DNA from 3 places in the Pseudomonas sp. B21-032 genome. Region 1 is predicted to be linked to each of the others. Evidence: predicted binding sites of a transcription regulator. Region 1 holds the regulator's gene; each other region holds the start of a gene.
What was found. The regulator FliA, encoded in region 1, starts transcription of late flagellar genes. The targets are predictions, from matches to a motif close to CTAAAGTTTNNNNNNNNNNNGCCGNTAA.

Region 1 (10,436 bases):
TCGGTGATGGTCTTGAGCGGGTCGCTGCTGGTTTGCGCCAGGCCCGCATCGACCTGCTCGCTGTCCTTGATCAACGGCTCGGCCGGCTTGACGCTGAGCGGGCGCTCGTCGCCAATGGGGATCGGCTTCATGCTCCGCTCGGGGTCGTTGAACACGCCGATCAGCGCCTGGGAAATGACCTTGTACTTGCCCTCGTTGATCGACGAGATCGAATACATGACCACGAAGAAGGCAAACAGCAAGGTGATGAAGTCGGCGTAGGACACCAGCCAGCGTTCGTGGTTTTCATGCTCTTCGGGTTGTCGACGGCGCGCCATGTGTTACTCCATGAAGCCCTGAAGCTTCAGCTCGATCGAGCGCGGGTTTTCGCCTTCGGCGATCGACAGCAAGCCTTCCAGAAGCATTTCCCGGTAGCGCGACTGACGCAGGGCCAGGGCCTTGAGCTTGTTGGCGATCGGCAGCAGGATCAGGTTGGCACTGGCAACACCGTAAATGGTGGCGACGAAGGCCACGGCAATGCCGTTGCCCAACTGCGACGGGTCAGCAAGATTGCCCATGACGTGAATCAGGCCCATCACCGCACCGATGATACCGATGGTCGGCGCATAGCCGCCCATGCTCTCGAACACCTTGGCGGCCTGCACGTCGCGGCTTTCCTGGGTGTAGAAATCCACCTCGAGAATGCTGCGAATGGCTTCCGGCTCGGCGCCGTCGACCAGCAGCTGCAAACCTTTGCGTGCGTACGGGTCCGGCTCGGCATCGGCGACGCCTTCCAGGCCCAGCAGGCCTTCCTTGCGTGCGGTCAGCGACCAGTTGACGACCCGGTCGATACCGCCAGCCAGGTCGACCCGTGGCGGGAACAGGATCCAGCGCACGATCTGCAGCGCGCGCTTGAAGGCGCTCATCGGCGATTGCAGCAAGGCCGCCGCCAGGGTGCCGCCGAGCACGATCAAGGCCGCCGGGCCATTGAGCAGTGCCGACAGGTGGCCGCCTTCGAGGTAGTTGCCGCCCACAATGGCGACAAAGGCCAGGATGATCCCGATAAGGCTCAAGACATCCATCAGACGCAGGCCTCGACCAGGTGCTTGCCGATCTCGTCCAGGCCATACACGGCGTCTGCCAGGTTGGCTTTGACGATGGCCATGGGCATGCCGTAGATCACGCAGCTGGCTTCATCCTGGGCCCACACGGTGCTGCCGCCCTGCTTGAGCAGGCGTGCACCTTCACGGCCGTCGGCGCCCATGCCGGTGAGCACCACCGACAGCACCTTGTCGCCATAGGACTTGGCCGCCGAACCAAAGGTGATGTCCACGCACGGTTTGTAATTCAGGCGCTCGTCGCCCGGCAGGATCTTCACCGTGCCGCGGCCGTCGACCATCATCTGCTTGCCGCCAGGGGCCAGCAGGGCCAGGCCCGGGCGTAGCATGTCGCCGTCCTCGGCTTCCTTGACGCTGATCTTGCACAGCTTGTCGAGGCGCTCGGCAAACGCCTTGGTAAAGGCCGCCGGCATGTGCTGGATCAGCACGATCGGCGCCGGGAAGTTGGCCGGCAACTGGGTCAGAACCCGCTGCAGGGCAACCGGGCCGCCGGTGGAAGTACCGATGGCAACCAGCTTGTAGGGTTTGCGCTTGGGTGCCGGCGAAGCACTCGATGCTGGCGCAGCCGCTGCGCGCACAGGTGCTGCGGCGCGTGGTGCAGGCGTGCTGCCCAGGCTGCTGACGGCAGGTTGCGCGGCTGGCTGCGGCGCGGGCGCCGGGCTTGCGTAGGCACTGAAACGACGGTTGCTGCGGGAAATGGTATGAACCTTTTCACACAGCAGTTGCTTGACCTTCTCCGGGTTGCGCGAGATGTCTTCGAAGTTCTTCGGCAGGTAGTCGACCGCACCGGCATCCAGCGCATCGAGGGTGACGCGGGCGCCTTCGTGGGTCAGCGAGGAGAACATCAGCACCGGGGTCGGGCAACGCTGCATGATGTGACGCACGGCGGTGATGCCATCCATCATGGGCATTTCGTAGTCCATGGTGATGACATCGGGCTTGAGCGACAGCGCCTGGTCGATCGCTTCCTTGCCATTGGTCGCGGTACCGACGACCTGGATAGTCGGGTCCGCTGAAAGAATTTCCGAGACGCGGCGGCGGAAGAAACCGGAATCATCCACCACCAGGACCTTGACTGCCATAAACACTCCATTAGGGGGCGCGGCATGTGAGCCGCGCCACCAGAATCAAATACGCCGGGCGGCGTAACGCTTGAGCATGCTCGGTACGTCGAGGATCAGCGCAATGCGCCCGTCACCGGTAATGGTGGCGCCCGACATGCCCGGGGTGCCCTGGAGCATCTTGCCCAGCGGCTTGATGACCACTTCTTCCTGGCCCACCAGTTGATCGACGACGAAGCCGATCCGCTGGGTACCCACAGAAAGGATCACCACATGGCCCTCGCGCTGCTCTTCATGAGCGGCCGAGCTGACCAGCCAGCGCTTGAGGTAGAACAGCGGCAAGGCCTTGTCACGCACGATCACCACTTCCTGGCCGTCGACCACGTTGGTGCGCGACAGGTCGAGGTGGAAGATCTCGTTGACGTTGACCAGCGGGAAGGCGAACGCCTGGTTGCCGAGCATGACCATCAGCGTCGGCATGATCGCCAGGGTCAGCGGCACCTTGATGACGATCTTCGAGCCCAGGCCCTTGGTCGAGTAGATGTTGATCGAGCCGTTGAGCTGGGAAATCTTGGTTTTCACCACGTCCATGCCCACGCCACGCCCGGACACGTCGGAAATCTCGGTCTTGGTCGAGAAACCCGGGGCGAAGATCAGGTTGTAGCACTCGGTCTCGCTCAGGCGATCGGCGGCGTCCTTGTCCATCACTCCGCGCTTGACCGCAATGGCACGCAGCACGTCGGCGTCCATGCCCTTGCCGTCATCGGAGATCGACAGCAGGATGTGGTCGCCTTCCTGTTCGGCCGAGAGCACTACCTTGCCGCCGCGGGACTTGCCCGAGGCTTCGCGCTCTTCCGGGGTTTCGACGCCATGGTCGACGGCGTTGCGCACCAAGTGCACCAGCGGGTCGGCCAGGGCCTCGACGAGGTTCTTGTCGAGGTCGGTCTCTTCGCCGACCAGCTCCAGGTTGATTTCTTTCTTCAACTGCCGGGCCAGGTCGCGAACCAGGCGCGGGAAGCGTCCGAAGACCTTCTTGATCGGCTGCATGCGGGTTTTCATCACCGCGGTCTGCAGGTCGGCGGTCACCACGTCGAGGTTCGACACGGCCTTGGACATGGCCTCGTCGCCACTGTTCAGGCCCAGGCGCACCAGGCGGTTACGCACCAGCACCAGCTCGCCGACCATGTTCATGATCTCGTCGAGCCGCGCGGTGTCGACCCGTACGGTGGTTTCGGTTTCGCTGGCAGGGTGCTTTTCGGCAGCCGGAGCGGCCTGGCGTGCAGGTGCAGGCGCCGCAGCCGCTGCTTTGGCCGCAGGGGCTGGCGCAGCAGCTGGCTTGGCGGCAGGTGCTGGCGCAGGCTTGGCCGCCGCTTTCGCAGGTGCTGCGCTGGCAACTGGTGCAGCCGTGGTTACTGCGTCCGGCGCAAACTTGCCCTTGCCGTGCAGTTCGTCGAGCAGCGCTTCGAACTCGTGCTCGGAGATGTGATCGCCAGCCGCGGCAGGCGCGCAGGCTTCCACAGGCGCGGCAGCAGCGCCCGGCAGTGCATCGACGGCAAAAGTACCCTTGCCGTGCAACTGGTCGAGCAGCGCTTCGAATTCATCGTCGGTGATGTCGCCACTGACATCGCCAGCGGCAGCTGCAGCAGCCGGCGCTTCAGCCGCGCCGCCGAGGTTGTCGGCGGCGAACTGGCCCTTGCCGTGCAACTGGTCAAGCAGCGACTCGAACTCGGCGTCGGTGATTTCGTCACCGGCAGGCTCGGCGTCCTGGGCTTGTGCCTCGGCCTTGACTGCATTGAGCGAGTCGAGCAGTTGTTCGAATTCGGTGTCGGTGATGTCCGCCTCGGCCTCGGCCGCCGGCGCTTCAACCACCTCGGGCTCAGCGGCAGGGGCTGGTGCTTCGTCTTCCCCGGCAGGCTCGGCCAGGCGCGACAGCGCCGCCAGCAGCTCTGGGGTCGCCGGGGTGATGTCGCTGCGCTCGCGAACCTGGCCGAACATGCTGTTGACCGTGTCCAGGGCTTCCAGGACCACGTCCATCAGTTCGGAGTCGACGCGTCGGGCACCCTTGCGCAGGATGTCGAACACGTTTTCGGCGATATGGCAGCACTCCACCAGCTCGTTGAGCTGGAGGAAGCCGGCGCCCCCTTTTACAGTGTGAAAACCGCGAAAGATCGCATTGAGCAGGTCGGCATCATCCGGTCGGCTTTCCAGCTCGACCAATTGCTCGGACAGTTGCTCAAGAATTTCGCCGGCTTCTACCAGGAAATCCTGAAGGATTTCTTCATCGGCGCCGAAGCTCATTAAACGTGCTCCCTAAAAACCCAGACTGGACAGCAGATCGTCGACATCGTCCTGACCGGACACAACGTCTTCACGCTTATCGGCATGAATCTGCGGACCTTCACCCCGAGTCGGATGTTTTTCTTGATCTTTTTCAGCGCGCAGCTGCTGGTGGTCATGTTCGATACCGGCAAAACGGTCAACTTGACTTGCCATCAGCACGAGCTTGAGCAGATTGCTTTCTACTTCGGTGACCAGCGCCGTGACGCGTTTGATCACCTGGCCGGTCAGGTCTTGGTAGTCCTGAGCCAGAAGAATGTCATTGAGGTGGCTGGCGACCTTGCGGTTGCCCTCCTCGCTGCGCGTCAGGAAACTGTCGACACGCTTGGCCAGCTCACGGAACTCCGGTGCCGCCACTTCGCGGCGCATGAAGCGCTGCCAGTCGACGCTCAGCGCCTTGGCCTCGTCGCTCAGTTCGTTGAGTACCGGCGTGCTGGCTTCGACCAGGTCCATGGTGCGGTTGGCCGCGCCCTCGGTCAGCTTGACCACGTAGGACAGGCGTTCGGTCGCATCGGTGATCTGCGACACTTCCTCGGCTTGCGGCATGTGCGGGTCGATCTGGAAACTGACGATCGCGCTGTGCAGCTCGCGGGTGAGTTTGCCGACTTCCTGATACAGGCCAAGGTCACGGGTCTGGTTCAGCTGATGGATCAGTTGCACCGCGTCGCCGAACTTGCCTCGTTCAAGGCTGTCGACCAGTTCCCGGGCGTGTTTCTTGAGTGTCGACTCAAACTCGCCCAAGGATGATTGTGTTTGCTCCATAGCGCCCCCGTGGCGTACCTCAGCTATTGACGCGCTCGAAGATCTTTTCGATCTTTTCTTTCAGCACCTGGGCGGTGAACGGCTTGACCACGTAGCCGTTGACCCCGGCCTGGGCGGCTTCGATGATCTGCTCGCGCTTGGCTTCGGCAGTCACCATCAGCACCGGCAGGTGCTTGAGGCGCTCATCGGCACGCACTTTGCGCAGCAGGTCGATACCGGACATGCCAGGCATGTTCCAGTCGGTCACCAGAAAGTCGAAATGACCGCTTTCGAGCATCGGCAGTGCGGTGTTGCCGTCGTCGGCTTCCTGGGTGTTGGTAAAGCCCAGATCACGCAACAGGTTCTTGATGATCCGCCGCATCGTCGAAAAGTCGTCCACGATGAGGATTTTCATGTCTTTGTTCAATTAGACCTCCAAGCAGTCTTTAACGCGTTCAGCGCGGAACGCGCATTCAATCAATTCGGCACTACATTTCACGACTGCATCGAACCTGCGTTCAACGCGCCCGCCATTCCCCCAGGCGACCACGCAAACGTGCCGCGCACTGGCTGTGCAACTGGCTGACACGCGACTCGCTCACCCCCAGGACCTCACCGATCTCCTTGAGGTTGAGCTCTTCGTCGTAGTACAGCGCCAGGACCAGACGCTCGCGTTCCGGCAGGTTGGCGATGGCATCGGCCAGGGCTGCCTGAAAACGCTCGTCTTCCAGATCGCGCGAAGGCTCGAGCTGGGCACTGGCACCGTCCTCGTGCAGGCCTTCATGTTCGCCGTCCTGCAACAGGTCGTCGAAACTGAACAGGCGGCTGCCCAGGGTGTCATTCAAAATCCCGTAATAATCATCGAGACTCAATTGAAGTTCGGCAGCAACCTCGTGATCTTTAGCGTCACGGCCGGTTTTTGCTTCAATTGCACGAATCGCGTCACTGACCATGCGGGTATTGCGGTGTACCGAACGCGGCGCCCAGTCGCCCTTGCGCACTTCATCGAGCATGGCGCCACGGATGCGGATGCCGGCGTAGGTCTCGAAACTGGCCCCCTTGCTGGCGTCATACTTGTTGGCGACTTCGAGCAGGCCGATCATCCCGGCCTGGATCAGGTCCTCCACCTGCACACTGGCCGGCAGACGTGCCAACAAGTGGTAGGCGATGCGCTTGACCAGCGGCGCGTAACGCTCGATCAGTTCGTACTGGGCGTCACGCGAAGCCTTGCTGTACATCCGATAACCACTGGCGTTCATAGCACCGGACCCGCACTCGTCGGTTGCACCAGGCGCTCGACGAAGAACTCCAGGTGCCCCCGTGGGTTGGCAGGCAGCGGCCAGCTATCGACCTTCTGGGCAATGGCCTTGAATGCCAGCGCGCACTTGGAACGCGGGAAGGCTTCATAGACCGCTCGCTGCTTCTGCACCGCCTTGCGCACACATTCGTCGTAAGGCACCGCACCGACGTATTGTAGGGCGACATCGAGGAAGCGATCAGTGACCTTGGTCAACTTGGCGAACAGGTTGCGCCCTTCCTGAGGGCTCTGGGCCATGTTGGCGAGGACGCGGAAGCGGTTCATGCCGTAATCGCGGTTGAGCAGCTTGATCAGCGCGTAGGCGTCAGTGATCGAAGTGGGCTCGTCGCACACCACCAGCAGCACTTCCTGGGCGGCGCGGACAAAACTGACTACCGAGTCACCGATACCTGCAGCGGTGTCGATCACCAGCACGTCGAGGTTGTCGCCGATCTCGCTGAAGGCCTGGATCAGGCCGGCGTGCTGGGCCGGAGCCAGGTGCACCATGCTCTGCGTGCCCGAGGCCGCCGGCACGATGCGCACACCGCCGGGGCCTTGCAGCAGCACGTCGCGCAGTTCGCAACGGCCTTCAATGACATCGGCCAGGGTGCGCTTGGGCGTCAGGCCCAGCAGCACATCAACGTTGGCCAGGCCCAGGTCGGCGTCCAGCAGCATGACCCGACGGCCAAGCTCAGCCAGCGCCAATGACAGGTTCACTGACACGTTAGTCTTGCCAACGCCACCTTTGCCGCCGGTCACGGCGATCACCTGTACGGGATGCATGCTACCCATGTTTGTTCTTTACCTTGTCTTACTTAGACCGAGGCCACATGACTGGGCTGCGCTTTCAACACCTGAAAAATGCCTGGCAGACCATTGATGTAGGTACTTTGCAACGTATTCATATTCCCCTCAGCCCACGCGTTTGCCGGAGCTGTGGTAGAGATCAGCGAACATGTCGGCCATGGCCTCTTCGCTGGGCTCGTCCTGCATCTGCACGCTCACTGCGCGGCTGACCAACTGGTGCCGGCGCGGCAGGTGCAGGTCGTCAGGAATGCGCGGGCCATCGGTAAGATAGGCCACCGGCAGTTCGTGACTGATTGCCAGGCTCAATACTTCGCCGAGGCTGGCGGTTTCATCTAGCTTGGTCAGGATGCAACCGGCCAGGCCGCAGCGCTTGTAGCTGTGGTAGGCGGCGGTCAGCACCTGTTTCTGGCTGGTGGTTGCCAGTACCAGGTAATTCTTGGCCTGAATCCCGCGCCCGGCAAGGGTTTCCAGCTGCATGCGCAGCGCCGGGTCGCTGGCTTGCAGGCCGGCGGTATCGATCAGTACCACGCGCTTGCGCAGCAGCGGGTCGAGGGCCTGGGCCAGCGACTGGCCCGGGTCGACGTGAGTAACCGAAACGTTGAGGATCCGCCCCAGGGTCTTGAGCTGCTCCTGGGCGCCGATACGGAAGCTGTCCATGCTCACCAGGGCCAGGTTCTGCGCGCCGTACTTGAGCACGTAGCGCGCGGCGAGCTTGGCCAGGGTGGTGGTCTTGCCCATGCCGGCCGGACCGACCATGGCAATGACACCGCCTTCTTCGATCGGTTCGATTTCCGGCACCTGGATCATCCGCGCCAGGTGCGCCAGGAGCATGCGCCAGGCGTGACGCGGCTCTTCGATTTCGGTGGTCAGCTCGAGCAGTTCGCGGGCAATCGGCCCGGACAGGCCGATGCGCTGCAGACGGCGCCAGAGGTTGGCCTGCTGCGGCTTGTTGCCCTGCAACTGGCTCCAGGCCAGCGAGCCGAGCTGTACTTCAAGCAGTTCGCGCAGGCCCGAGAGCTCCGAGCGCATCGAGTCGAACAGGCGCGGGTCGATGGGTGCCGCGGCCGGCGCAGCAGGCACGGCCGGCGCTTCGACCTGCGGGTCGACCAGCGGCTCGGAAGCGGTCAGCGGCAAGCCGGCAAACAGCTGGCGATTGCCATCTTCGCTCTCGCTACGGCTGCTCAGCTCGGCCTGGGCGGTGACGATGCGCGACTGGGTCTTGCGCAGCTCGTCTTCGAGCTCGACATTCGGCACCCGTGGCGCCAGGGCGGACAGCTTGTAGTCCAGCGCAGCCGTCAGCTCGACACCGCCAGCAATCCGTCGGTTGCCAATGATGGCGGCATCGGCCCCCAGCTCATCGCGAACCAGCTTCATGGCCTGACGCATATCGGCGGCGAAAAAACGCTTAACTTGCATAACCCACTACCTCAGCCGTTCGGGCCCACTGTGGCGACGATGGTAACTTGCTTGTTGTCAGGTATTTCCTGATACGCCAAAACATGCAAATTCGGTACAGCCAGACGACCGAAGCGCGACAGCATGGCTCGTACCGGTCCTGCGACCAGGAGGATCGCCGGCTGCCCTTGCATCTCCTGACGCTGGGCGGCTTCGATCAACGAACGCTGAAGCTTTTCGGCCATGCTCGGCTCCAGAAGAACACCGTCTTCCTGGCCTTGCCCAGCCCTTTGCAAACTATTGAGCAAAATCTGTTCCAATCTTGGCTCAAGGGTGATCACAGGCAGCTCGGACTCAACGCCGACAATGCTTTGCACGATAGCGCGACACAATCCGACGCGCACCACCGCCACCAGCGCGGCGGTATCTTGACTCTTGCCCGGGTTGTTGGCGATGGCTTCGGCAATGCTGCGAATGTCACGCACCGGAACCTGCTCGGCGAGCAACGCCTGCAGTACTTTGAGCAGGCCCGACAAGGAAATGACGCCCGGCACCAGCTCTTCGGCAAGCTTGGGCGAAGCCTTGGCCAGCACCTGCAGCAGTTGCTGCACTTCTTCGTGGCCGATCAGCTCATGGCAGTGCTTGTGCAGAATCTGGTTGAGGTGGGTGGCGACCACCGTACTGGCGTCCACCACCGTGTAGCCCAGCGACTGCGCCTGGCTGCGCTGGTTGACGTCGATCCACACCGCTTCCAGGCCAAAGGCCGGATCGCGGGCGGCAATGCCGTTGAGGGTACCGAACACCTGCCCGGGGTTGATCGCAAGCTCGCGGTCCGGGTAGATCTCGGCCTCGGCCAGGATCACCCCCATCAGGGTCAGGCGGTAGGCACTGGGTGCCAGGTCGAGGTTGTCGCGAATGTGCACCGTGGGCATGAGAAAACCCAGGTCCTGGGACAGCTTCTTGCGCACGCCCTTGATCCGCGCCAACAACTGGCCGCCTTGGTTGCGATCGACCAGCGGAATCAGCCGGTAGCCGACCTCTAGGCCGATCATGTCGATCGGGGTGACGTCATCCCAGCCCAGCTCCTTGGTTTCCATGGCGCGCTGTGGCGATGGCAGCAGGTCCTGCTGACGCTGCACCTCTTCCAGGGCCTTGAGCTTGGCCTGGTTCTGCTTGCGCCACACCAGGTAGGCGCCGCCGGCGGCCAGCAGGCCGAGGCTCAGGAAGGCGATGTGCGGCATGCCCGGCACCAGGCCCATGACGATCATCAGGCCAGCCGACACCGCCAGGGCCTTGGGTGAATCGAACATCTGGCGGTTGATCTGCTTGCCCATGTCCTCGGAGCCCGAGGCGCGGGTAACCATGATCGCCGCCGCAGTGGACAGCAGCAGCGATGGCAACTGCGCCACCAAACCGTCACCGATGGTCAACAGGGCATATACCTTGCCGGCGTCGGCAAAGGTCATGTTGTGCTGGAACATACCGACGGCCATGCCGCCGATCAGGTTGATGAACAGGATCAACAGGCCGGCAATGGCGTCACCGCGGACAAACTTGCTGGCACCGTCCATCGAACCATAGAACTCGGCCTCGCCGGCCACTTCGGCGCGCCGCGCCTTGGCCTGGGCCTGGTCGATCAGGCCGGCGTTGAGGTCGGCGTCGATGGCCATCTGCTTGCCGGGCATGGCGTCGAGGGTGAAG
Region 2 (10,436 bases), 1.2 Mb from region 1:
GGCGGCGGTGACCACCGAAGGCCGCCTGCTGATCTTCAAGGTCAGCGACCTGCCGCAACTGGGCAAGGGCAAGGGCAACAAGATCATCGGCATCCCGGGCGACCGGGTGGCCTCGCGTGAAGAATTTGTCACTGATCTGGCGGTCATTCCCGACGGCGCGACCCTTGTATTGCAGGCCGGCAAGCGTACCCTGTCTCTGAAGGCCGACGACCTTGAGCATTACAAGGGCGAACGTGGGCGCCGGGGCAACAAATTGCCCCGTGGCTTCCAGCGGGTTGACGCGCTTTTGGTCGAAATTCCCGGATAAGCCGGGTTAGACAGCCTGAACGGGTATTTTCGTGCCCGTTCGCGGTTGAAACACTGGAGTCGAGCCGCCATTTCGCGGATGATAGGCCCCTTGCGGTACCAGCGTGGCTGTGTATCCGAACGAATCTATATGAGTATCACTGCGGTTTGCCTTGTGGCGACCGCCTGGATGGGATGATGAAATTTCTGCGCCTTCCGTTGGTTCTGCTGTGTGGCGTGCTCGGACTGGCTGGTTGCAGCATGCACCAACCGGTATCCCTGTATCAGCTCGACAGCGGTGAGCCTGGCCAACCCAAGCAAAGCGCGGGTATGGCAGTGGTTCTCGGCCCAGTGTCGATTGCCGACTACCTGCAACGCGAAACCCTGCTGCAACGCCAGGCCGATGGCAGCCTGACTGCTGCCACCGATGGCCGCTGGGCCGGTAGCCTGTCGGCCGACATCGACCAGTTGCTGGTCCGTCAGCTGGCCTGGCGCCTGGACAGCCAACGTGTGGTCCTGGCCCCGGCCAGCACCGGTTTCACCCCGGATGTACAAGTGCTGCTGTCGATTACCCGCCTGGACTCCGGCACCAACCAGCCAGCGATTCTCGACGCCCAGTGGCGCCTGCTCGATCGCCGTGGCCAGGTCCGTGACAACCGCATCGTGCACCTAGAGCAGCAGCACCAGGGTAGCGAGAGTGCCCAGGTACAAGCCCAGGGCCAGTTGCTGCAAAAGCTCGCCGAGCAGTTGAGCATTGCCTTGAAGCCGCTGGCCAACCAGCCGGCAGTGGTGGAAGAACAACAACCGAAGAAAGCTGCACCGGTACAAGTGCGCAAAGAGCCGGAAAAGCCGAAGATCCCGTTGGCTACGCCGATTCGTACCGACCTGGAAGTGTTCCGCTTCTAAGTCGAGGACTTACAAGAAGCCCGCAGCGATGCGGGCTTTTTTGTGCCCGTGTGGGAGCCGCGGTGCGACGATCCGACTTGACCCGCGATGCGGCCGGCGCAGGCGACACATCGGGTTGCTAGCGTTTTCGCGGGGCAAGCCCGCTCCTACAGGGCAATAAAAAAGCCCGCATCACTGCGGGCTTTTGGTTTGCCAAGGGGTCAGCTCTTGACCCGGCGCTCATGCATCCGCGCCAGTTGCCGCTCCAGCATCGATGGGTACGGCTCCATCAGACGCTCGACACAGCAAGCGCCTTCGGGGCTGGCGATCGGGCGAATCCGCGCACGCTGACGAACCAGGGCGTCGTCGCTGATCTTGCGCTCGACCAGCAGCAGGTTGCGGCTGTGCTGCGACAGGGCCAGGGCGTCCTGGGCTTTTTCGGTCAGCAGCAGGTCGATCTGGCTCAGGCCGTGCAGGTCTTCACCCAGGGCCAGGCCCAGCTGCAGTTGCAGGGTAATGCCGCTGTCGGCCACTTCGATTTGCAGCTCATGGCCCAGGGCACGCAGCAGTTCGCCACAGCAGATGGCATTGGTGAGGTAGTCCTCGCCGCTGTCCTGGCTGTGGAACAACAGCAGGGTGCTGCCGTCGTTAAGTGTATGCACTTCGCTTTCATACAGTGAGGCTGCCTGGTCGAGGCAGTCGCGGTAGCGTTCCAGCAGCTCGGTCAGGCGCGTGCGCGGCAGGCGTCGCAGTTGCTCCTGGGAGCCCAGTTGCACCGCCAGCACGGCGCTGGCCTGTGGCTCGCGGTTGACCGGGGCTGCCAGGGCAGGGGCGGGGCTGTGGTCCTCGTCGAGCAGGTCGGCGAAGGCGTCATCGCTGTCGTCGTCGGTTACAGGCTTGACCAGTTTGGCGGCCTTGGCCACAGCCGGTTGTTCGTCGAAGCTCGGATCCCGCAGGTTGCGCACTTCGAACTCCGGCTCATCCTCATCGAAGGACTCTTCTTCTTCAGGCTCGATTTCCCGTGGTGGCGGGGCCAGGCGGGTGTGCAGCTGACGCGCCAGGTCGCCGATTTCATCCTGGCGTTCGATGGCCGGGGTGAACTCGTTGATGTCGCGCAGCCAGACCCGCAGCTGCAACAGCGGCGTGGAGATGTAGCGGCCCAGGCGCAGGCTCATGGCTAGCGCCAGGGCCAGCAGGATACCGGCAAGGATGCCCATGCTCTGCAGGCTGATGGTCAGCGGCTGCTGGAACTGGCTCATGTCCAGGCTGATGCGCAGTTGCCCGGCGGTCACGTCCTGGAAGGTGATCTTGGTCTGGTACAGGCCTTCGGCTTCACCCAGCAGGCCGTTTTTCGGGCGCTGGCCGGCTTCGGCGAGGATCCGGTTGTCGACGCTGTAGATCGCCGCATGGGCCACCAGCGGGTTCTTCACCAGGTTGCCCAACAGCACGTTGAGGCTGAGGATGTCGTTGGACACCAGCAGCTCGGTGGCCGAGGTGGCGGTCTGGGTGGTCAGGCTCTGCCCCAGGGCATCGGCCTGCTCATGCATGGCTTCCTTGAACTGCAGGCCCATCACGCAGGCGTAGATCACCAGCGCCAGTGCCACCAGGAACACGTTATGGCAGGCGATACGCAGCGCCAGCGGTATTCGGCGTTGGCGCAGGGCGTGGAAGATCAGCAGGAAGAAGTTGTCGGTCTTAACGGGCGTGGGCCGGTTCACAGAGCGCGGCTCTTTATGTCGGAGAAGTTGCTGCGCAGTATAGCGAGCGCTCAGGGGCGGGCAAAGTATCGACTGCGCCCGATGGTCAGCGAAAATCGGTAGAATGCGCTTTTTTTCAACGAGTCGGAGCCCGTCTTGCGCGAAATCGTTCTGATTAACATCACCGGTGAAGACCGCCCGGGTCTTACCGCCGCCATCACCGGTGTTCTGGCCCAGGGTGGAGTGAACATCCTCGACATCGGTCAGGCGGTGATTCACGACACCCTGTCCTTTGGCATCCTGGTCGAAATTCCGGATACCGAGAAGGCCTCGTCGGTGCTCAAGAACATCCAGTTTGCGGGTAACGAACTCGACCAGCAGGTGCGGTTTACCCCGGTTTCCGAGGCCGACTACCAGAATTGGGTCGAAGGCCAGGGCAAAGCCCGGCACATCGTCACCCTGCTGACCCGGCGGGTGACTGCCGAGCAACTGCAGCGGGTCAGCTCGATTACCGCCAAGTACGGGCTGAACATCGACCATATCGATCGCCTCTCGGGCCGTGTCGCGCTGGACACCCCGGCCGAGCAGAGCAAGGGCTGCATCGAGTTCTCGGTACGAGGCGAGCCGGCTGATCCGCAAGCCCTGCGCGCCGAGTTCCTCAGCGTCGCCCAGGAGCTGAACGTCGACATCGCCTTCCAGCAGGATTCGCTGTTCCGTCGCAACCGCCGCCTGGCGGTGTTCGACATGGACTCGACACTGATCGAAGCCGAAGTGATCGACGAGCTGGCCAAGGCTGCCGGGGTCGGTGAGCAGGTATCGGAAATCACCGAGCGGGCCATGCGTGGCGAGCTGGATTTCCGTGCCAGCTTCAAGGAGCGCCTGGCGCTGCTCAAGGGCCTGGACGTTGGCGTGCTGGACCAGATCGGTGCGTCGCTGCGCCTGACCGAAGGCGCCGAGACGCTGTTCGCCGAACTCAAGCGCCTGGGCTACAAGACTGCCATCCTCTCCGGTGGCTTCACCTACTTTGCCAAGCAGCTGCAAGCCAAGCTGGGCATCGACTACGTGTTCGCCAACGAGCTGGAAGTGGTCGATGGCAAGGTGACCGGCGTGGCGGTCGAGCCGATCGTCGACGCCCAGCGCAAGGCTGACCTGCTGGGTGAGCTGGCGCGCAAAGAAGGCCTGCAGATGGAGCAGACCATTGCCGTCGGCGATGGCGCCAACGACTTGCCGATGCTGGCGATCGCCGGCCTGGGCGTGGCGTTCCGGGCCAAGCCGCTGGTCAAGCAGTCGGCCAAACAGGCGATCTCGACCCTGGGTCTCGATGGTGTGCTTTACCTGCTGGGTTTTCGCGATCGCGACGCTCGCGCCTGACGGACCTGGCTCCCACAGGTACAAAAAAGCCCGCATCGCTGCGGGCTTTTTCAGTTTCAGGCCTGTGCCGGCAGTGCCAGGCGCTCGCCCATGCTCACCGCAGAGCCGGCGCCGAGCTCTTCGGCCCATTTCACCTGCTCTGGCCCGAACAGCACCACGGCCGTCGAACCGAGTTTGAAACGGCCCAGCTCCGCGCCTTTTTCCAGGTGGATCGGCGCGCGGCTGGCTTCGTCGTAGCGCACGGTCTTCAGTTCACGCTTGGGTGGTGTTACCAGGCCGGCCCAGACGGTTTCGATCGAGGCGACGATCATCGCGCCCACCAGTACCACGGCCATCGGCCCGCGCTCGGTGTCGAACAGGCAGACAACGCGCTCGTTGCGGGCGAACAGCTCCGGAACGTTTTCGGCAGTGGTCTGGTTGACCGAGAACAACCGGCCCGGTACGTAGATCATCTCGCGCAAGGTACCGGCCAGCGGCATGTGCACGCGGTGGTAGTCCTTGGGCGACAGGTAGATGGTCGCGAACTGGCCACCCATGAACGGCGCGGCATTGGCCGGATCGCCACCCAGCAGCTCGAGGGCGCTGAAGCTGTGGCCCTTGGCCTGGAAGATGCGGCCGTGCTCGATCGGGCCGAGCTGGCTGACGGCACCGTCGGCCGGGCAGAGGATTGCCCCCGGGGTTTCATCCAGCGGACGTGCACCGGGCTTGAGGGCGCGGGTGAAGAAGGCGTTGAAGTGCTCGTAGGCGGTAACGTCTTCGACCAGGGCCTGGGACATGTCCACCTGGTAGCGCTTGGCGAACCAGCTGGTGAAGGCGTTCTTGAACCAGCGCACGCGGCATTCGGCAACGCAGCCGGCCAGGCGCGAGAGCAGGTGGTGGGGCAGCAGGTACTGGCTGATGATAAACAAGCGGGATTTCATTGGGTTTCCTTAAAAACTTCGACAGGGGTGTCGGGGTGGTTGCCCCATTCGCCCCAGGATCCGGCGTAGGCTTTGACCCGAGGGTAGCCCAGATGCTTGGCCACCAGGTAGGTAAAGCCGGATCGGTGGTGGGTCTGGCAGTGGGTGACCACTTCCTTGTCTTTGCTGATGCCCAACTGCTCGAGGATCTCGGGCATATCCTTGCGGATGCGCTGGTGATCGTTCAGGTCCATGCCGGCGGTCCATTCGAAATTGACTGCGCCGGGAATGTGCCCGCCCTTGGCTGCGAGAACTTTCTCGCCGCGGTATTCGGCCGGGCTGCGCGCGTCCCAGATCGCCAGGTCGGCGGCGCCGAGGCGGCTTTGCAGGTATTCGCGGGTGGCCGTAGGCTCTTCGTGCAGGGTCAGGTTGACCGTGCCGCTGGCAGCGTCGGGTACTTCAGTGCTGAGGTTGCTCGCTGGCCACGCGTGGACACCGCCGTTGAGGTAGTGGTAACGGGAGTGACCGATTACATCCAGCAACCAGATGAAACGCCCGGCCCAGCCGCCGCCCTCGTCGTCATAGACCACATAGACCGCATTGGCGTTATGGCCGAGCTCGGCGAAGAGTTTTTCCAGGTCGGCCTTGGCCGGCAACAGGCCCGGCGCAGGAGGCTGGCCTAGTTGGGTGCGCTTAAAGTCGACGAAGCGCGCCCCCGGAATATGCCCGCTGGCATAGCGGTTGGGGCTGGTCAGGTCGACCAGGATCAACTCTGGCGCATCCAGGCGGGTTAGCAGGTCTGCCGGCTCGATAACCAGGGGCAGGCCAGAAAAGTCAGTCATCCAGAGTCTCCAGGGCGGAACAGAGGGGGCGATTGTAGCGCATGGCTCAGGCGCTGCGGTTGCTGAAGGCGGTCAGGGCCCGCTCGATGCATTGCGCGGTTTTGCCGAAGGCTTGCACGCTGACGTCCGCCAACGGCTTGCCGCCCTGGTCGGCGACCAGCAGCATCACCACCCGCCCATTGCTCGACAGCGAGCGCAGCAGCACGTGTTCGCTGCGAAACAGGGCGCGCAGGCTGGGCGGCAGCAGGGCTGAGAACTGCGCGTGGTTTTCCGGGGTCAGGCGCAGTTGCGCCGCTTTGCTCAGCAACCGTTGCAGCAGTTTGCTTTGTTCAATCGGCAGCACCAGGCTGGCGGCTTCCGCCGGCAGGCCGGCAATCTGGTGGACGCGCAGCTGGCTCAGGGTCTTGTCGGTCATCAGCAGCATCACCCGCTGCATGCCGCAGGCGACCAGCGCGTCGCGGGCCAACGTTGTCAGGTGGATGGCATTGCTGAACGGGCTGGGCTCGGCCAACAGCTCGCCGCATAGCTTGCGCCAGGTACCCAGGGCCTGGGCCGATGGTGTCGGCGGGGCGATCTGGCCTTGATGCAGGCGTTGCTGGTGCCAGGGCCAGAGCAGCGCCTCGGCCGGGTGGAACAGGCCAGGGCAGGCGTGATGACGGGCGCTGATTGCCGCTTGTTGGTGCACCAGTTGCTGGACATCATCCAGCGGCGTTTGCAGGTAAAGGCTGGTGAGCAGTTGCCAGCGCTGCACATGGGCATTGGTCCAGCCAACCTGCGAGGCCAGGGCCAGGCCGTTGGCCAGCAGCACGGTATTGGCCGGCTGGTTGAACCAGCGGCGCAGGCTTGGTTGATCGTCCAGGCGCTGCTGCTGGTGCAGGCTGTCCTGGTCACGGGCGATGAGGATCGCCTGGGCCAGTAGCCGGCGCTCCTCCTGAAGTAAATGGTAACCGCGCGTTACCCAGTCTGGCAGGCGCCAGTGTTCGGCCAGGGCCTTGCACAGGCTCATGACCCGCACGCCGAACAGCTCCTGTTCCACCCGCAGTGCCGATTCGCCTTTGTGCACCACACGCAGCTCCCACTCATCGAGGAGCTTGGGGTGAGTCAGCGCCAGGGGCCACAGCGGTGACAGAAACAGCAGGCTGCCCCAATGGATTTCCTGCCACAGCCGCGCCAGGCGGCTGGCGAACAGGCCGTTGGCCTGCTGGCTGGCGTGCTGGCTGACCAGCTGCAGCTGACGCAGGGTCGGGGCAATTTCGGCTTCGGGCAGCGCCGGCAGGCGCTCCAGCAGTTCTGCGGTACGCGCCAGCCCCAGGCGGTTGAGGGCGATCTCCAGGCTCTCGGCCGGTTCGCCCAGGCCGGTATTGCTGTGGTGGTTGGCCTCGCGCATGACGCTGAGCACCAGCGCCGGGCTGTCCTGCATCAGTTCGGCGATGTCGCGCAACGAGCGGCGGCTGTCGCCAATGGCGGCTTTGACCCGTTCGTAGCTGGCCAGCGGAACCGGCAGGCGCACGCTATCGAGGAGCTTGACCCAGGCATCGAGTGTTTTTGGTGTTTGACTTGGCACGATGGTTTCAATAGGCATGCTGGAGGTAGGCCGAACTGGCTTTTCGCCTTGACTGACTATAGTCTGGCGCAGTTCTGCCGATAAGTAGAAGAAGAGTTTTTTTAACTTCCGCTCACGACCCTGACCACGACAGTAAGTGCTTTCTATCTATGGCTAAAATTATCGGCATCATCGTCGTATTCGCGAGTGTGCTCGGCGGATATGTACTTTCCCACGGCAAGATTGCGGCCCTGATCCAGCCTTTCGAAGTGCTGATCATCGGTGGTGCTGCTTTCGGTGCGTTCCTCCAGGCCAACCCTGGTTACATGACCATGCATGTAATCAAGAAGTCGCTGAAGATGTTCGGCACGCGCTTTACCCACACCTTCTATATCGAGGTGCTGGGCCTGGTCTACGAGATTCTCAACAAATCCCGTCGCGAAGGCATGATGGCGATCGAAGCCGATATCGAAGACGCCGCTGCCAGCCCGATTTTCGCCAAGTACCCGGCGGTACTGGGTGATGAACGCATGACTGCGTTCATCTGTGACTACCTGCGCATCATGTCCACCGGCAACATGGCCCCGCACGAGCTTGAGGGCCTGTTCGACATGGAACTGCTGAGCATGAAGGAAGAGCTCGAGCACCCGTCCCATGCCGTGACCGGCATCGCCGACGGCATGCCCGGCTTCGGTATCGTTGCCGCGGTACTGGGTATCGTGGTGACCATGGCCTCGCTGGGCGATGGCGACCAGAAGTCGATCGGCCTGCACGTCGGTGCGGCGCTGGTCGGTACCTTCTTCGGTATTCTCGCCGCCTACGGCTTCTTCGGCCCGCTGGCCACCTCGCTGCGCCATGACGCCAAGGAAGAGCTGAACGTCTACGAGGCGATCAAGGCCTCGCTGGTGGCTTCGGCCTCGGGCATGCCGCCATCGCTGGCCGTGGAATTCGGGCGCAAGGTGCTGTTCCCGGCCCACCGCCCGAGCTTCGCCGAGCTGGAACAAGCAGTTCGCGGTCGCTAAGCCATGGAGAACAATCAGCCCATTATCGTCAAGCGCATCAAGCGCTTTGGCGACGGCCACCACGGTGGCGCCTGGAAGATTGCCTTCGCCGACTTCGCTACGGCGATGATGGCGTTCTTCCTGGTGCTGTGGCTGTTGTCGACGGCCACACCGGAACAGAAGATCGCCATTGCCGGCTACTTCAAGGACCCGATCGGCTTTTCCGAAAGCGGCACGCCGTACATCATCGACCTGGGCGGTTCGCCCCAGCTCGCCCCGGAAAAAACCATCAACCCGGAAGAAAAGTCCGAGCCAACGCCTGAGTCCAGCATCCCGATCGACCAGAATACGGTCGAGAACATGGCCGAGCAGGTTGAGCGCGAGCGCCTCGAGTTGCTCCTGCAGGAGCTGCAGAACAAGGTTGAAGAGAACCCGCAACTGCAGAAGTTCAAGGACCAGATCCTCTTTGAGATCACCCAGGACGGGCTGCGCATCCAGATCATGGATGCCGAGAACCGGCCAATGTTCGACCTTGGCAGCGCGCGCCTGCAGCCGTACTTCGAGGACATCCTGCTGGCCATGGCCGACACCATCAAGGCGGTGCCGAACAAGATCAGCATCAGTGGCCATACCGATGCCAAGCCATACGCCGGCACCGGCGACTTCGGCAACTGGGAACTGTCGGCCAACCGCGCCAATGCCGCACGCCGCGCGCTGGTCGCCGGTGGCTACCCGGATACCCAGGTGGCGCGGGTGGTTGGCTATGCCTCGTCGTCGCTGTTCGACCGGCAAAACCCGCTCAACCCGGTCAACCGTCGGATCGACATCATCGTCCTGACCAAGAAGGCCCAGCGCACCATCGAAGGCGAACAGACCCAGCCTGCCGCCCCCGAAGCCGGCCAGCCAGGCGCCGCAGCGCCGGCTCCAGGGGCGACCCCGGAGCCAGCCCCGGCGGCCGAGCCCGAGCCGATGCAGCCACGGGAGTTGCGCCAGAAGCTGAACATCTTCGAAGACGGTGTATTGAAGATGGACGAAAACAAGCAGTAAGCCTGCTAGCTGAAAAAAAACGCCCGTGCGCAGCGATGCCCACGGGCGTTTTGCTTGGCGCTACAGGCTAAAAGCCGCGGCGGATCTTGGCCTTGAGGTCGGCATGGAAGAAGTCGGCGTTGGAGCGGTTGGTGGCATTGGCCTCGCAGGCTTCGCTGTCGATCGAGCGCTTGAAGGTTTGCTCGTCATGGTAGGCGCGCACGTAGAGGTCGATGTGTTCGCGGTTGGTCATGGTTGGCCACTTCTCCAGATACCCCGGCAGCGTGGCCTCGCCGCACTGGTAAAAGGCTACCCGGCGATTGACCAGAGTGGCGGCGCCAAGCTGGAAGGGCACCCACCAGGCCTCGGCGGTTTCCGGTGCGAGCACGGCAATCAGGTGGGTGCACTGGCTGATGTTGCGGCGGATGATTCCGCTGATGTCGTCGGTGGTCTGCTGGGCCTCGCTGTCGAACAGGTCCAGCTGGGTATTGATGCCTTCAAGCTTGAGCCGCTCATTGATGATGAAGGCGTCCAGGCGTTCGCTGTGGCGATAGCTGATAAAGACTGGCATCAGAAGTGCCCTCCCACGCTGGAGGGAGTGGCATTGATGCGTAAAGGCTGAATTGTCATGGTTGATTCCTTTCATACGCAGGGCATGGGGGCGATTCGCTTCATGGCGGCGAATCTTGAAAGGTGACAATCAGCGAAAGTCTTTCGCACAGCAAGGTACGACCAGCAAAGCAGATGCTTCCTGCTTTGCTGGGTAATAAATCCTACAGATGCGTCCTACTTTGAACCGTTTGAGGCCCGTTTCCGGGCCTCAGATGTTTCAGTAAGTGTCTTGCGGCAGGCTGGCGATGATCGAGCGGTAGCTGTTCATCCGTTGC
Region 3 (10,436 bases), 1.9 Mb from region 1:
GTCTGGCAGCAGCCAGAAGAGGATGGCGAACATCAGCATCATCGCCGCGCCAAAACCGATACCCACGCGGCCGGCATGCCGTGCCCCCAACAGGTTGTCGGCGCCGTAATAGAGCCCTACACGCATGGTCACGGCGTACGACAGGCCGGCCGGAATCATGAATGCGGTAGAGACGATCTGCAGGGCGATCTGGTGCGCGGCAAGCTCGGTGCTGCCGAGCACGCCCATGCACAGCGCGGCGAAGGCGAACAGGCCGACCTCGACGGTGTAGGTGCCGCCAATCGGCAGGCCCAGGCGCCACAGCTCACGCAGGGCTGGCCACGACGGGCGGCTCAGGCCCTGGCGAATCGGGTAGGGTGCATAGGCCGGGTGCCAGCGGATATACAGCGCCATGGCCACGGCCATGCAGTTGGCAACGATTGCGGTCACCAGGCCGATACCCACCAGGCCCAGCTTCGGCAGGCCGAACATGCCTTCGATCAGCGCATAGTTGAGCAGGAAGTTGGCTACCGTGCCGATCAGGCTGATGACCATCACCGGCGTCGAGCGGCCAATGGCGCTGGTAAAGCCGCGCAGGGCCATGAAACTCAGGTAGCCGGGCAGGGCGAAGGGCAGCAGCAGCAGGAACTGCGCGGCCGCCTCGACGTTGTTCGGGCTCTGGCCGAGCAATAGCAGTACCGGCTCCAGGTTCCACAGCGCCAAAGCCGCCACCAGGGCCATGACCCAGGCCAGCCACAACCCGGCCTGGGTCAGGCGGGTGGCGCCGGCGATGTCGCCAGCACCCTTGCGAATCGCCACCAGGGTGCCGACGGCGGCGATCACGCCCAGGCAAAAGATCGACACGAACGAATAGCTCGCCGCGCCCAGGCCGCCACCGGCCAGGGCCTGCGGGCTGATGCGGGCCATCATCAGAGTGTCGGTGAGCACCATCAGCATGTGCGCCAACTGCGAGGCAATCAGCGGCCCGGCCAGGCGCAGCAAAGCCTTGAGTTCTTGGGTAGGCGCAGCCTGCATGGAGTCGTCCTTTTCTTACGCGATAGATTCAAAGCGTGAAAGTCTGAGGCTTGGTGCGGTTATCCACAAAAGGATAATAGCGATGGTTGGCATGATTAAAACTCATGGGAGTATGATCCAGTCGATTGCCTGTGGATAACCCGGAGCCCGCCGCCATGTCTCGCCGTTTACCGCCTCTGTATGCACTGCGGGCCTTCGAAGCGGCGGCCCGGCATAGCTCGTTCACCCGCGCCGCAGATGAGTTATCGATAACCCAGAGTGCCGTCAGCCGGCACATCCGCACCCTTGAAGAGCACTTTGCCTGCCGTTTGTTCGTGCGCAATGGCCGCAGCCTGCAACTCAGCGAAGCGGCGCGTTTGCTGTTGCCAGGGGTGCGCGAAGGCTTTGCCGCGCTGGAGCGGGCCTGCAACACCCTGCGCAGTGAAGACGACATCCTGCGCATGAAAGCCCCTTCGACCCTGACCATGCGCTGGCTGCTGGCGCGCCTCAGTCGCTTTCGCCACCTGCAGCCGGGCAACGAAGTGCAACTGACCAGCGCCTGGATGGATGTCGATCATGTCGATTTCAACCATGAGCCTTTCGACTGCGCGGTATTGCTCAGCGACGGTCACTTTCCGCCGGACTGGGAGGTCAAGCGGCTGTTTTCCGAGCTGCTCATCCCGGTAGGCGCGCCCGAGCTGCTCAAGGAAGGGCCGTGGGACGAGCGGCGCCTGGCCGGCGTCGAGCTGCTGCATCCAACCCCCGACAAGCGCGACTGGCGCAGCTGGCTGGCGCGCATGGACCTCACCGACAAGGTGTCGCTCAAGGGCGGCCAGGTATTCGATACCCTGGAGCTGGGCATGATCGCCGCCGCTCGCGGTTATGGCGTGTCCATGGGCGACCTGCTGATGGTTGCCGAAGACGTCGCCCAGGGCCGCCTGAGCCTGCCGTGGCCGACAGCGGTTGCCAGCGGCCTGGATTACTACCTGGTCTGGCCGCGAACCCGCCCCGGTGGCGAGCGTCTGCGGCGTCTGAGCGACTTCCTGCAGGGCGAGGCGGATTCGATGGACTTGCCCAAGGTTCAAATTCTGGGGACATCAGCGGCAATCGGAGCGAGTTGACCGTTTGCGCAGGATAACCCTGTTGCACGCTCAAGTATTGCGTCAGGCCGCCGAAGCAGAGGCATCAGAGCCACGCCTAGATGGTTCGATTCCCGTATCGATGCGGACGGTCAGCGTGATCAGGACGATCCCGGCCCCTCTTGCCAGGAGCTTCCATGTCTCAACCCCGTGCCCGGATTGCCTCGCAACTCGGTATCGCCCTTGCCATCGTGCTGGCTGTGGTGATTACCGGTAGCACCCTGTTTGCCCTGCGTTCGCTGGACAACGCCAACCTGAATACCCGCCAGGAACACCTGGCCAGTGAAGCGCGCCTGCTCGCCGATCAGCTCGACACTTTCCACAGTACCCTGCGCGAAAGCACCCAGCGCCTCAGCGGGCTGTTCGAGAAGCGCTTTGCTGCCGGTTTGCAGCTGCATCCAGGGGAGTCGGTGACGGTTGCCGGGGTTGCCACGCCTGCGCTGTATCTGGGCGAGCAACTGCTCAACAACGACTTTCGCCAGGTGGATGATTTTCGCCAGATGACCGCAGGCGTTGCCACCTTGTTCGTGCGCAGCGGCGACGACTTCATTCGCATCAGCACCTCGCTGACCAAGCAGGACGGCAGCCGCGCCATTGGCACCCTGCTGGATCGCCAGCATCCGGCCTACGCGCGCTTGCTAGCCGGTCAGGCCTACGTTGGCCGGGCCAACCTGTTCGAGCGCGACTACATGACCCAGTACACCCCGGTGCGTGACGGCAGCGGGCGGGTGATCGCGGTGCTGTTTGTCGGGTTCGACTACACCGACGCGCAGAAGGCCCAGTTCGCCAACCTCGGGCGTTTTCGTATCGGCCAGACCGGTTCACTGGCCTTGCTCGACGACAAGCAGCACTGGTTGGTGCCGCCAGCAGGTGTGCGTGCGGACAGTCAGGCGGCGCAGGCGCTTGCCGGCTTCACTGCGGGCGAAGGGCGTTTCTGGCATGACGGCGTCGAAGAGCTGTTCAGCGTGACCGTGGCGTTTGCCGGCGGGCCGTGGACGGTGGTGGCAAGCATGCCGAAGGCGGAAATCCGCGCAGTGACCTGGAGCGTCGGCACGCGCCTGGCCATCGGCAGTTTGCTGGCGATGTTGCTGGCGGTCGCCGCCACCCTGTGGCTGTTGCGCCGCCGTCTGCGCCCCTTGGCTGACCTCTTGCAGCAGGCGCAGGCACTTGGCGCCGGTGACCTGCAGGCGCGCTTGCGGGTATCGAGCGATGACGAAATCGGCCAGTTGGCGCACAGTTTCAACCAGATGGGCGAAGCCCTGGCGAGCATGGTCGAGCACATTCGCGCAGCAGCGGAGCAAGTCAGCAGCCGCGCCCAGGCCTTGTCGGGCATGTCCTCCGGGGCCTGTGAGGGCATGGAGCAGCAGTCTGGCGAAATCACCAGCATGGCCGGCGCTGTCGAGCAGTTCAGCGCCACCTCGATGAACATCGCCGAGAACATGGGCAGCACCGAACGCATGGCCCAGGACAACGTCCAGCAAACCCACATTGGCCGTGCCTCGATGAACCAGGCGTCATCGTCCCTGGAGCAGATCGCCAGCGCCCTGGCCGGCACCGCCACGGTGATCGACACCCTGGGCCTGCGCTCCGAAGAAATTGGCGGCATCGTCGGCGTGATCACCTCGATTGCCGAGCAGACCAACCTGCTGGCCTTGAACGCTGCCATCGAAGCGGCGCGGGCCGGTGAGCAGGGCCGGGGCTTTGCCGTGGTCGCCGACGAGGTACGCAACCTGGCCTCGCGCACCCGTCAGGCCACCGATGAAATCTCGGCGATGATCGGCAGCATCCAGCAGGAAACCGGCAATGCCATCAGCACCATGGAGCAGGGCAACCGCCTGATGCAAGAAGGCCTGGAACGCAATGCCAAGGTTGCCGCAGCGCTGGCGCAGATCGATGAGCGCAGCCGCTCGGCGGGTGAGCAGTTTGCCGCCATTACCACCGCTACCCAGGAGCAGAGCAGCACGGCGAACGTGCTCAGCCGCAACCTGCAGAGCATTGCCCTGGCCAACAGCGAGCAGCATGAGGTGGCGACTAACCTGGCGGCTACCGCGCGTGAGCTTGAGGGGTTGGCGGGGCAGTTGCGGCAGGAAGTGGACAGGTTTCGGGTTGGGCGGTGACGCCATCGCGGGTTAAATCGAGGCGTCGCACCGCCGCTCCCACAGACTTTGTAGGAGCGGCGGTGCGACGCCTCGACTTGACCCGCGATGAGGCCCTCAAAGCCCAGGCATATCCAGCGCCTGCGCACAGGCCATCAGCGAGCGCCGCTCACTTTCGGCATACAACGCCAACTCATCCTGCACCGGCTTGCCCAGCGCCTGTTCGAAGGCGTCGCGGTTGGCGTTGCTGCCGTACTCGCTCTGCGCATCATCACCCAGATTCGACTGGAAGATTCCCGCCGCACTGACCGGCAGAAAGTCCTCGTACACCAGGGCCTCGAAGTGGATATGCCCGGCATCGATCAACGCCTGCAGTGACGTCGGCCGCTGAGCATCGCCGCGCGCCGCCAGGCCACGCTCGGTGGCAAAGTAGCGGAAGTACGCCAGCCCCTGCTCGCGCATCTGCGCCAGGTCATCGGGGAAGGCCTTGAAGCTGTCGCTGAGCAGGCTCATGTAGCGCTCGGCATTGGCCTCGGCCGGCACACCACCTAGCGCCGCCCGGGCGCGATCGAGCAGTTGGTCGTAAAGCTCGCGGCCCTTCGGCGTCAGCGCCGCACCCCGTTGTTCGATCTCGCCAAAGCGCGCGGTATGGCTGCCGCTGCCTTCACCATGCTGATCGGTGAACGCGACCTTTTCCTGCAGCGCCTTGAAGCTGGTCTGACGCAGCAGTATCGGGCAGCGGCGCGGTGGCGGCCCTTCGATCACGGCTTTGGGCGGAATGCCCTTGGCCGGCATGCCCAGCTGAATGGCATCGATGTCCAGGGTGCGTGGGGTCAGGTGATTGATGTGCGGGCCCTTGAAGGCCACCACATCGGCAATCAGGCGGTGCTGGTCGTGCAGTTGCTGGTACTGCTCGGCGGTCACCGTGGCGTCCCGGTGCCAGCGGAAGGTATGCAGGGCTTCGTCGACAAACGCCTGGGCATCGTCGGTATTCAGGCCGCCAGCACGCTCGAACTGTTCGATCAGTTGCAGCGCGCGCGGAGTGAAGATCTGCCGCCGGGCAAGAATCTCGCGCGCCAGTTCACGCAGCGCCGGGTTGTCGATCAGTTCCAGGCGCAGCAAGGAGGTGAAGACCCGGAACGGGCTGATGTGCAGCGCTTGCTCGTGCACGGCGCGAAAGGCGGTGGAATGCACCGGCACACCGGCGCAGCTCAAGTCGTAGTAGCCCACCGGCTGCATGCCCATTACCGCGAACAGGCGGCCGATGGTCGCAAGCTCTTCGGCGGTTCCGACGCGAATGGCGCCGTGGCGTTCCTGGTCGAGGCGCTCGATTTCGCCGGTCCAGCGCAGGGCCTGGGCAACTTCGGGTTGCTTAGCCATCACCTGCTGATTAATTTCGCTCACCAGCGACAGCAGCGTGCCGTACAGCGGCACTTCTTGCTTGTACATGAGCGACATGGCGGCCGAGAACTGCGCGCGAATGCTGTCCGGGCTGACGAAATCTTGAGCGGGCATCGAAAGCTTCCTGGTAAGTGGGCACCCTTACATGAAAGCGAGGAATGCAGTACCTGCACAAGCGAAAAAAAGTCGATGCGTCATTCCAAAAATTATCAATCTTGCCCGGCCAGCTCAGCGCGAATCCAGTCGACCAAGGCGCGCACCTTCGGCACTTCGGCGGCATGCTCGGAAAACGCCAGGAAATGCGCGCCATTGCTACGCATGCTGTGCTGCCAGGGCACGACCAGTTTGCCCTCGGCCAGCTCCTGGGCCACCAGGTAGCGCGGCACCAGGGCCACGCCGCAGCCGGACTGGGCAGCACTGAGGCTCATATAGAAGGTGTCGAAGCGCGGCCCGTGATAGCTATGGGCCGAGTGCAGGCCTTGCTCCAGGAACCACTCATGCCAGGCCTCCGGGCGCGAGGTGCTTTGCAGCAGCACCAGTTCGGCCAGTTCGCTGGCGTCCTTGAGTGTGCGCCCCTGCAACAGCTCTGGCGCACACACCGGCAGCACTTCTTCACCGAACAGCTCGATGCAGGTCGCGCCAGGCCAGGTGCCCTGGCCAAAGAAGAACACCACGTCGGCGGTCGCCTGCAACAGGGCGAAGGGTTCCATTTCGTTGCGGATGTCGAGGTGGATGTTCGGGTGCTGCTTGCCGAAGCCCTTGAGGTGCGGAATCAGCCAGCGCACGCCAAAGCTCGGTTGAGTGGCTACCTTGAGGACTTCGGTCTGCTCGCCGTAGGACATGATGTAACGGCTGGACATATCGACCTGGGTGAGAATCTTGTTGACCTCGGCCAGGTACAGCGCGCCTGCTGGTGTCAGCTGCAGGCGCCGACGGATGCGCAGAAACAAATGATGGCGGAGCATCTCTTCAAGCTGGGCCACCTGCTTGCTCACTGCGCTCTGGGTCAGGTGCAGCTCCTCGGCGGCGCGGGTGAAGCTCAGGTGCCGGGCGGCAGCCTCGAAACACTGCAGGGCGGCCATCGATGGCACCAGACGTTTGGACATAGCGGTCTCTAAGCCAGTAGATCATTACCTGGCGGAATGATATGCAGAATAAAGGTCGTTTGTTGCGCCAGAGTGATCGGATTAATACTGATCCCTATCACTATTTCAACCACTCATCGCATGCAGGAGAAGAAAATGGTTGATGGACTGCTTGACCGCCTCGGTGTCCCGGCCACTGCCTACACCCACGGTAACCATCCCGTTCACACCCCTATCGATGGCAGCGCGATTGCCGCGGTGCACCTGGAAAGCAAAGCCCAGGTAACCGCCAAGATCGATCAGGCCGAAAAAGCCTTCCAGGCCTGGCGCAACGTCCCGGCCCCACGCCGCGGTGAGTTGATCCGCCTGTTCGGCGAAGTATTGCGCAAGCACAAGGCCGAGCTCGGCGAGCTGGTGTCGATCGAAGCCGGCAAGATCACCCAGGAAGGCCTGGGCGAAGTGCAGGAAATGATCGACATCTGCGACTTCGCCGTCGGCCTGTCGCGTCAGCTCTATGGCCTGACTATCGCCTCCGAGCGCCCGGGCCACCATATGCGTGAAACCTGGCACCCGTTGGGCGTGGTTGGAGTGATCAGCGCCTTCAACTTCCCCGTCGCGGTCTGGGCCTGGAATACCACCCTGGCATTGGTGTGCGGCAACGCCGTGGTCTGGAAGCCGTCGGAGAAAACCCCGCTGACCGCGCTGGCCTGCCAGGCGCTGTTCGAAAAAGCCCTGAAAGCCTTTGGTGATGCGCCAGAAGGCCTGAGCCAGTTGATCATCGGTGATCGTGAGGCCGGCGAAGCGCTGGTCGACGATCCGCGCGTGCCGCTGGTCAGCGCCACCGGCAGCACCCGCATGGGCCGTGAAGTCGGCCCGCGGGTGGCTGCACGTTTCGGCCGCAGCATCCTCGAACTCGGTGGCAACAACGCGATGATTCTTGCACCGAGTGCCGACCTGGATCTGGCCGTGCGCGGCATCCTCTTCAGCGCCGTCGGTACTGCTGGCCAGCGCTGCACCACCTTGCGCCGGCTGATCGTCCATCGCTCGATCAAGGACGAAGTGGTTGCCCGGGTCAAAGCCGCCTACGCCAAGGTTCGTATCGGCGACCCGCGCAAGGACAACCTGGTCGGCCCGCTGATCGACAAGGCTTCGTTCGAAGGCATGCAGGACTCTTTGGCGCGCGCCCGCGATGAAGGCGGCCAGGTGTTTGGCGGTGAGCGGCAGATTCAGGACCAGTACCCGAATGCCTACTACGTGGCCCCGGCGATCGTCGAGATGCCTGGCCAGAGCGCCGTGGTTCGTCATGAAACCTTTGCACCGATTCTCTACGTGCTGGCGTACGACGAGTTCGAAGAAGCCCTGCGCCTGAACAACGAAGTGCCGCAAGGTTTGTCGTCGTGCATCTTCACCACCGACCTGCGCGAAGCCGAGCGCTTCCAGAGCGCCGCGGGCAGTGACTGCGGGATTGCCAACGTCAATATTGGCACCAGCGGTGCGGAGATTGGCGGGGCGTTTGGCGGTGAGAAGGAAACCGGCGGTGGCCGTGAGTCGGGCTCGGATTCGTGGAAGGCCTACATGCGCCGGCAGACCAATACCGTGAACTATTCCCGCGAGCTGCCGTTGGCGCAGGGGATCGTGTTCGACTGACGGGCCCTATCGCGGGGCAAGCCCGCTCCCACAGGGGAGGTGATCTCTGTGGGGGCGGGCTTGTCCCGCGATCAGAACACCACCGCACAAGAATAAAACAGGAAGCCGGCCATGCCAGAACTGCGTCAACAATGCCTCTGGGAACACGTCACCCAGCCCGCCGCGTCATCCCGTGTGCTGAGCGCCGAACTCAAGGCCGATGTGTGCATCATCGGCGGCGGCATCACTGGCCTGTCGGCAGCCATCCACCTGCTTGAGCAGGGCAAGTCAGTCATCCTGCTCGAAGCCTGGAAAATCGGCCACGGAGGTTCCGGGCGCAACGTTGGCCTGGTCAACGCCGGCACCTGGATTCGCCCGGACGACGTCGAAGCGACCCTGGGCCAGAAGCAAGGCAGCCGCCTGAACAAGGTGCTGGGCGAAGCGCCGGGCGAGGTGTTCGCCACCATCGAACGCCTGGGTATCGACTGCCAGGCGCACAACAGCGGCACCCTGCACATGGCCCACAACGCCACCGGCGTTGCCGACCTCGAAGCCCGCCACCAGCAATGGAGCAGTCGCGGTGCCGATGTCGAACTGCTGACCGGGGCAAAGTGCGAAGAATATTGCGGTACCGACAAGATTTCCGCCGCGCTGCTCGATCGCCGCGCCGGCACCATCAACCCCATGGGGTATACCCAGGGCTTGGCCGCTGCGGTCGAGCGCCTGGGCGGGCAGATCTTCCAGCAGTCCGTCGTGCAAGGCCTGGAGCGTGAAGGCAGCAATTGGCGAGTGAAAACCGCCCAGGGTTCGGTCAGTGCCGACAAGGTGGTGATCTCCACCGGCGCCTACACCGAGGGCGACTGGACCAACCTGCAACGCCAGTTCTTCCGCGGTTACTACTACCAGGTCGCTTCGGTACCGCTGCAAGGCGCCGCTGCCGACAACGTGCTCAAGCACGGCCAGGGTTCATGGGATACGCGCACGGTGCTCAGCAGCATCCGTCGCGATGATCAGGGGCGGCTGTTGCTCGGCAGCCTTGGGCGGGTCGACAACAAGCCGGCCTGGTTCATCCGCAGCTGGGCCGATCGCATCCAGAACCATTACTTCCCGCAACTGGGCAAAGTCGAGTGGGAAATGCATTGGACCGGTTGCATCGACTTCACCCCGGACCACCTGATGCGCCTGTTCGAGCCAGCGCCGGGCATCGTCGCCGTTACCGGCTACAACGGCCGTGGCAACACCACCGGCACAGTGATCGGCAAAGCCTTCGCCCAGTACCTGTTGTGCGATAACCCGGATGCCTTGCCGATTCCGTTCTCGGCAATGAAACCGGTGTCGGCGCCGGCGCTGCGGACCGGCTTCTACGAAACCGGGTTCTCGCTGTATCACGCCGGGCAGTGCTTGCGCGTGGTGCTCTGACCGCTACTTGTGCAGCCAGCTGAGAAAGCCGCCTTTCTTGATGGCTGCAGGTTTTTGCTCGAGCAGTGACTGGCGGGTTTGCTGGCGGATGCGTTGCAACTTGATCAGAGCGGTCTTGACCTCGGTGCGTTGTTCCAGGCAACTGCGTACTTCGTCCTTGTCGATACGGTAGAGGATGCAGCTGGTCAGGGTGCGGAACTCGGCAGTGGAGTCTTCCGCTTCGAGCAGGCCTTCCACCCCCAACACCTCGCCCGGACCCATGCGCCCGGCTTCGAGCTGCTTGTCGCCATCACTAACACCCACCGACACTACCCCGGTGCCAATCACCAGCAGGTAATCCGAGCTGTCGCCGACGCCGAGGATCACCTGGTCGGCCAGGTATTCCACGGCGGTCATGCGCTGGCTGAGGTTGTCTTTTTCCTCGTTGCTGAGCGAACGGAAGATGCGCACGTCTTCGAGCAGGGCGCGCTGACGGTTCCACACCTGGCCTTGCTGGGAGTCGCTGTTCCACACTACGCCGGCGGCTTCCAGGTGCCGGTGGGCGAGGTCGAACATATGGTTACGCACCTCGGTCTTCTGGCTCATGGCACTGACAAAACCGCTGGCCTCGTACTCCACCGATTCCAGGCTCGAACTCTTGATCGTGGCTTTCGGTGCCGGGCTGGTCAGCAAGGTAC

Region 2: the regulator FliA is predicted to act here: its motif matches at 7,600-7,627, upstream of motA (flagellar motor stator protein MotA).
Region 3: the regulator FliA is predicted to act here: its motif matches at 2,144-2,171, upstream of LOY54_RS26720 (methyl-accepting chemotaxis protein).

The regions. Positions count from the first base shown of each region.
Region 1 is NZ_CP087180.1:1,707,552-1,717,987, reverse strand. It holds gene motD (flagellar motor protein MotD) at 1-317, opposite strand, end outside; gene LOY54_RS07940 (flagellar motor protein) at 321-1,061, opposite strand; gene LOY54_RS07935 (chemotaxis response regulator protein-glutamate methylesterase) at 1,061-2,179, opposite strand; gene LOY54_RS07930 (chemotaxis protein CheA) at 2,225-4,456, opposite strand; gene LOY54_RS07925 (protein phosphatase CheZ) at 4,469-5,257, opposite strand; gene LOY54_RS07920 (chemotaxis response regulator CheY) at 5,277-5,651, opposite strand; gene fliA (RNA polymerase sigma factor FliA) at 5,755-6,495, opposite strand; gene fleN (flagellar synthesis regulator FleN) at 6,492-7,325, opposite strand; gene flhF (flagellar biosynthesis protein FlhF) at 7,446-8,756, opposite strand; gene flhA (flagellar biosynthesis protein FlhA) at 8,768-10,436, opposite strand, start outside.
Region 2 is NZ_CP087180.1:537,476-547,911, forward strand. It holds gene parC (DNA topoisomerase IV subunit A) at 1-307, shown strand, start outside; gene LOY54_RS02370 (membrane integrity-associated transporter subunit PqiC) at 484-1,191, shown strand; gene LOY54_RS02375 (histidine kinase) at 1,392-2,888, opposite strand; gene serB (phosphoserine phosphatase SerB) at 3,024-4,238, shown strand; gene asd (archaetidylserine decarboxylase) at 4,295-5,158, opposite strand; gene LOY54_RS02390 (rhodanese-like domain-containing protein) at 5,155-5,979, opposite strand; gene LOY54_RS02395 (HDOD domain-containing protein) at 6,026-7,561, opposite strand; gene motA (flagellar motor stator protein MotA) at 7,693-8,544, shown strand; gene motB (flagellar motor protein MotB) at 8,548-9,570, shown strand; gene LOY54_RS02410 (TIR domain-containing protein) at 9,638-10,120, opposite strand; gene rsgA (small ribosomal subunit biogenesis GTPase RsgA) at 10,379-10,436, opposite strand, start outside.
Region 3 is NZ_CP087180.1:5,762,033-5,772,468, reverse strand. It holds gene LOY54_RS26730 (NorM family multidrug efflux MATE transporter) at 1-1,014, opposite strand, end outside; gene LOY54_RS26725 (LysR substrate-binding domain-containing protein) at 1,170-2,114, shown strand; gene LOY54_RS26720 (methyl-accepting chemotaxis protein) at 2,270-4,249, shown strand; gene LOY54_RS26715 (VOC family protein) at 4,346-5,743, opposite strand; gene LOY54_RS26710 (LysR family transcriptional regulator) at 5,839-6,735, opposite strand; gene LOY54_RS26705 (aldehyde dehydrogenase family protein) at 6,871-8,361, shown strand; gene LOY54_RS26700 (FAD-binding oxidoreductase) at 8,473-9,759, shown strand; gene LOY54_RS26695 (mechanosensitive ion channel family protein) at 9,763-10,436, opposite strand, start outside.